Linked DNA regions of Methanotorris igneus Kol 5. Each later gene encodes a partner of the first gene's protein in a complex. Links are inferred from orthologs where the notes say so. Each region holds a gene or a part of one and is shown in the gene's direction. Other genes may lie near its edges. The genes, in order: pscS and METIG_RS07250.

Region 1 (3,135 bases):
TCGATGAAAACCTTCTTAAACTTAACTATGGGGAGTTTAATGGGACTTTAAAAGATATAAACTGGGAGTTTATTGAAAATGCCCTTAGAGAGTTTTATGAGGAAGTGATAAAGGTTGAACTCAGGGAAATTCATAAGTATGGTAGGTATAGAGATGAGGTTTTGGAGTTCTATCAAGATATGCAGATGAAGTTGGAGAGTGGAGAAATTCCAATAAGAATAGGTTGGGGAAGTGGATGGTATTCAACAACTCTTGGAGTTTTACTGAAAACTCATCCAAATTTTGAAAATCTTAGAAGGAAGCTTGGCTTAGGGAGAAATCCAAAAACCAAGAAAATTGTGAATGATTTCCCAAAGACAAGGCGCGTAGCAAATAAAAAGCCATTGGGCTGGTGCTTCTTAAAGTGCTGACTATAAAAAATTGTTTTTTGGTTTTGAGAGTTTGGATTTTTCAAAAGGTGCTGGAAATAAAAGTGAAGATTTTTCATTGGGATTTATGAGGGGGTTTTAGCATTTTTAAATTTAATGAATAACAATTGCGACATTTAACTAATATTATGCCTATTTTTTTTAAATTGGGAATTTTAAACTTTTATCTAAAAAACTTTTTAAAAACTTTTTTCTTAGATGTAATTTTAAGGAAAAATTTTATATTGGTTTCACTATATTCTATGCAAATAACATGTCTAAAAATACTAAGACCTAATTAAATTAAATAGGGTGATTATTTTGGAGATTAATTTGGATAAGTATAAAAATCTCACAAGAAATTTTGAAAGGGGAATTATAAATCTAAATCCAATTCAGAGAGGAGGAATTTTACCAGTCGAAGCAAGAAAAGCAGTTTATGAGTTTTGGGACGGTTATAGTGTATGTGATTACTGCGGTGGGAGGTTAGATGAGATTTCTACACCACCAATATGTGAGTTTTTAGAGGACTTTTCAAAGTTTGTAAATTTGGATATCTCAAGACCGACACATGGAGCAAGGGAAGGAAAATTCATAGTTATGCACTCAATTTGTAATGAAGGGGATTATGTGGTTGTTGATGGGAATGCTCACTACACAACTTATGTTTCTGCTGAAAGGGCAAGGTTGAATGTTGTAGAGGTTGAAAGTGAGGGATACCCAACATTTAGAATAAATCCAGAGAAATATAAAGAGGTTATTGACAATTTGGAGGATAAAGGTAAAAATATAGGCCTAATTTTATTGACCCATGTCGATGGAAATTATGGAAATGTTAGCGATGCCAAAAAGGTTGGAAAGATAGCAAAAGAAAAGGGATATCCATTTTTATTGAACTGTGCTTACAGCGTTGGGAGAATGCCAGTAGATGGGAAAAAATTAAATGCTGACTTTATTGTGGCATCAGGACATAAGAGTATGGCAGCATCTGGACCGTGTGGAGTATTGGCGTTTAGGGATGAATTTGCAGAGAAAATATTAAAAACCTCATCAAAATTCCCAGTTAAAGAAATTGAAATGTTGGGATGCACAAGTAGAGGATTGCCTATAGTTACATTAATGGCAAGTTTTCCACATGTAGTTGAGAGGGTAAAGAGATGGGATGAAGAGGTTAAAAAAGCAAGGTATGTTGTTGAGGAGTTGGAGAAAATAGGATTTAAGCAATTGGGGGTAAAGCCAAAGGAACATGATTTAACTAAGTTTGAAACACCAGTATTAGATGAAATTGCTAAAAAAGATAAGAGAAGAGGATTCTTCTTCTATGAAGAGCTAAAGAAGAGAGGTATTGGTGGAATTAAGAGGGGAGTAACAAAGGAAATTAAAATGAGTGTTTATGGCTTAACATGGGAACAAGTAGAGTATGTTGTAAATGCTATTAAAGAGATTGTTGAAACCCATAAGTGATGATATTTGATGATAATGCTTTAAATAGAAATTGGAATTAAAATTGGTAATTTAAATGGAATTTTTTAATAAAGGATTTAATTTTATGTTATTCAAGAAAGTATTGGGTGGGGACGTTAAAGAATACTGCAAAAAATTAGGTAGTTATAGTTAAAAGATTTGTATATGCTTTGGAAGATGAAAATAGTAAAATAAGTATGTAAGGGGAAAACATGTTTGACAAAGAAAAAATTTTGGAAATGGCAAATAAGGATTTTGAGAAGGCATGGAGAGAAACAAAGAAGTTGATAAAGAGGAAACATGTTGATTTGAGATATCCGAGGATAAAACCCCACTATGGAAAACCACATCCAGTAATGGAGACCATAGAAAGATTGAGGCAAGCATATTTGAGGATGGGGTTTGAAGAGTATATAAACCCAGTAATTGTTGATGAGCAAGATATCTACAAGCAATTTGGGCCTGAAGCGATGGCAGTTTTGGATAGATGCTTTTATTTGGCTGGATTGCCGAGACCTGATGTTGGTTTGAGTGAGAGTAAAGTGGAAGAAATAAGAAAGTTAGGTATTGCTATTGATGATGAGAAAAAAGAGAATTTGAGGAAGGTTTTGCATCAATATAAAAAGGGAACTATAGATGGGGATGATTTGGTTTTTGAAATTGCAAAGGCATTAAATACAAGTAGTGAAATGGGTTTAAAGGTTTTAGAAGAGGTATTTCCAGAATTTAAAGACCTAAAACCAGAGGCAACAACACTAACATTAAGAAGCCACATGACCTCTGGATGGTTTATAACTGTTGGAGAGTTAATAAAGAAAAAGCCTTTACCATTCAAATTATTCTCAATAGATAGGTGCTTTAGAAGAGAGCAGAGAGAAGATAAAAGCCATTTAATGACTTACCATTCTGCTTCATGTGTGGTTGTTGGGGAAGATGTGGATGTCGATGATGGAAAAATTGTTGCAGAGGGGTTGTTGTCCCAATTTGGATTTACAAAATTTAAATTCAAGCCAGACGAAAAGAAAAGCAAATATTACACCCCAGAAACACAAACAGAGGTCTATGCCTACCACCCAAAACTAAATGAGTGGATTGAGGTTGCTACATTTGGTGTCTATTCACCAATCGCATTGGCAAAGTATGGCATAGATGTGCCTGTTATGAATTTAGGTTTGGGTGTTGAGAGATTGGCTATGATTATCTATGGATATGAGGACGTTAGGGAGATGGTTTATCCGCAATTCTATGACAATGTTTTGAGTGA
Region 2 (3,117 bases), 100 kb from region 1 along the record:
AAGGAGAATTATTTGAATTTATGAAATCAGAGGCCTCTTCCGAAAAACCAAAAGAAACAATAATAAGAAAAATAGCGAAGGAAATGTATGCAATAAGAGAAGAGTATAGAAAGACAGGAAAAGGGGGTATTGTAGTCGTTGGGGGGCCAGCAATAGTGCACACAGGAGCTGGGGAGGCATTGGCTAAGTTAATAAGGATGGGTTATGTTCAGGCATTATTTAGTGGAAACGCACTTGCTACACATGATATTGAGTGGGCATTATATGGAACTTCACTCGGCGTTAATATAGAAACTGGAAAACCCGTCTCAGGAGGGCATAGGCATCATTTGTATGCAATAAATACCATAATGAAGGCAGGAAGTATAAAGGCAGCAGTAGAAAAAGGGATATTGAAGAAAGGAATTATGTATGAATGCATAAAGAATAATGTTCCATACGTATTGGCTGGAAGTATTAGGGATGATGGGCCTTTACCAGATGTCATAACAGATGTTGTTGAAGCACAAGATAAAATGAGAGAGATGCTAAAAGGTAAAAAAATGGTTTTAATGCTTTCGACAATGCTACACTCAATAGCAACAGGTAATTTGCTCCCATCTTATGTAAAAACCATCTGCGTTGACATAAACCCAGCAACAGTTACAAAATTGATGGATAGGGGAACTTCCCAAGCTATTGGAGTAGTTACTGATGTTGGTGTATTCTTACCTATGCTCGTTGAAGAGTTGGAAAGGTTAGAAAAAGAGAATAAAAAGAAAAATAATGAAAAATGAAAAATAAGAAATAGTTGTGTGCGTTAGAAATTTAGGCGAAAACTCCGCAGGAGTTTTCGCTGCTCGAACCTTCGGTTCGATTAGGCGAAATCAAAGATTTAGCTGCTCGAAGCTTCGCTTCGATGAACATAACTTCAATAAAATTTGTGAATATTAGGTTCTCAATTTCAAAATTTAAAAGAGGAAAAATGACCTCTTAAAATTTAATAAGTTGTTATAAAAGCTTAAAAAATTCGCACACAACTATAATTAGAACAATAAATAAGTGATATAATGATAGCCAAAAGGGTGGAAGATTCAAAAAATTTAATTATAAAGGCAATATCCACAATATCAGAAATAGAGAGAATGGGAAAGCCATCCGCAGATAGCAAAACAATATCCTACAAAGATGCAAAAGCTGGGAAAATAAATGTCGATGAGTTCAAAAAGGCAATCTATGCATTGATTGAGGCAGATGAGTTCTTATACAAAAAGGCCCCATTGCATGAACTTAATGAGGAAGAGGCAAAAGAATTTTGTAGGTTAATTTTAAAGGCAGAAAGGCATTTGAACAATGTTTTAAAGGACTTTGGATTTGAATTTGAAGAGAAGGAAATTGACAAAAATGCATTATACATTGTATCAAATAAAAAATTGTTTAGAAAGTTGAAGGATAAGAATCCAGATTTAAATGTTATCTGCACAGAAGGTATGTTGGATATAGAGGACATGAAAACAATAAATCCAAACATTCCAGAGAAAGCATTGGAAGGAATTAAGAAGAAAATAGAAATAACAAAAAACAATATTGCAAAGAGAATTGAAAAAACGAAACCTTCAAAAGTTGTAGTAGTTGTTGAGGATAAGGCAGATGAGCTCATTTACAACAGAGCAAAAGAACTTTATAATGCTGATAAGATTGATGTTAATGAACTCCTGGAGTAATGGTGATGTTTTTATGCCAACAACCTACGAGCTAAAAATATATGGCAAAGTTCAACATGTTGGATTTAGAGATAGGGTTGAAAATATTGGACGGGGTTTGGGGATTGATGGGGTAGTTTATAATCATAAGGATGGAACTGTTAGAATATTGGCTAACTTTGATGATGAAGAAATTAAAGAGTTGTTTAAAAAGAATATTAAGGTACTGGAAAAGAAGGATAAATTAATTAAGATTGAGAAAATAGAGGAAAAAGAATTAAATGCATATATTGAGTTTCCAGATGGGATTAATAGGATTTCAGCAGATGACTTAATTGAATTAAATAAGAAGTTGGATGAAGGGGTTAAATATATAAAACTGATTTTTGGAGAAATGGAAAAAATGAATGAAAAATTAGATAAAATCGTAGAATTATTAGAGAAAAAACTTTAAGACCTTAAAAACTAACCTTAAAAGGTTTTGCCAAAAATTTTTTATTGTTGAGGTGGTTTATTTGATTGAGGACAAAATAAGGGATATAGTTAAACAATTCAAGCCCTACGTCCCAGGAAAATCAAAGGAAGAAATTGCAAGGAAATACGGAATAAAACCAGAAGAAATTATTAAATTGGGTTCAAATGAAAATCCTTGGGGTCCTTCACCAAAAATTAAGGAAGAAATATTGAAGGAAATTCCAAAACTCCATCAATATCCAGAACCCGTTAGCCCAGAGTTGTTAGAGGAGTTGAGTAAATTCTTAGATGTGCCAAAAGAGAACATCATCGTTGGTGGAGATGGAGCAGATGAGGTAATCGACACAATAATGAGGACTTTTATTGACAAGGGAGATAATGTTGTCATCCCAATCCCAACATTTACACAATATGCCATATCGGCAAAGATTTATGGGGCAGAAATAAGATATGCAAAATTTGATAAAGAAAAGGACTTTCAATTGGATGTTGAGAGTGTCCTAAATAATATAGATGAAAGAACAAAAGTTATCTTTCTTTGCACACCAAACAATCCAACAGGAAACGTTATTGACAAAAAGGACATTGAAAAAATTATAAACTCAACTGATGCTCTTGTTGTTATAGACCATGCATATATAGAATATGCGAAGAAAGAGTATGATTTAACAAAATGGGCATTAAAATACGATAACGTCTTAGTTTTGAGAACATTTTCGAAGGTATTTGGTTTAGCAGGGCAGAGAATTGGTTATGGTATAACAAATGAGAAAATAGTTAATTACATGATGAGGGTTAAGCCAATATTTAGCTTAACAAGATTAAGCCAGATTTGTGCAATAACTGCCTTAAGAGATAAAGAGTTTTTTGAAAAATGTGTAAAAGATGGAATAAAAAGTAGGGAAATGCTCTATGAGGGGTTGAAGAAATTTAAGGACTTAAAGGTCTATCCATCTGAAGC

The links.
Region 2: the proteins of pscS (region 1) and METIG_RS07250 are in contact, whole or in part, in a solved structure (PDB 3WKR), measured with the Methanocaldococcus jannaschii proteins. The link is inferred for Methanotorris igneus Kol 5 from one-to-one orthologs.

What each region holds. Positions count from the first base shown.
Region 1 is NC_015562.1:1,360,630-1,363,764, forward strand. The notes cover bases 1-2,799. They hold pscS (O-phospho-L-seryl-tRNA:Cys-tRNA synthase), read left to right. Parts: upstream 1-728; coding sequence 729-1,871; downstream 1,872-2,799. Other genes in these bases: csm5 (type III-A CRISPR-associated RAMP protein Csm5), read left to right, coding at 1-410; sepS (O-phosphoserine--tRNA ligase), read left to right, coding at 2,084-2,799. Also shown: more of sepS, read left to right, coding at 2,800-3,135. UniProt on the Methanocaldococcus jannaschii protein: Converts O-phospho-L-seryl-tRNA(Cys) (Sep-tRNA(Cys)) to L-cysteinyl-tRNA(Cys) (Cys-tRNA(Cys)).
Region 2 is NC_015562.1:1,460,611-1,463,727, forward strand. What follows is about bases 96-2,876. They hold METIG_RS07250 (DUF2100 domain-containing protein), read left to right. Parts: upstream 96-1,049; coding sequence 1,050-1,703; downstream 1,704-2,876. Other genes in these bases: METIG_RS07245 (ornithine cyclodeaminase), read left to right, coding at 96-776; METIG_RS07255 (acylphosphatase), read left to right, coding at 1,717-2,136; hisC (histidinol-phosphate transaminase), read left to right, coding at 2,198-2,876. Outside these bases: more of METIG_RS07245, read left to right, coding at 1-95; more of hisC, read left to right, coding at 2,877-3,117.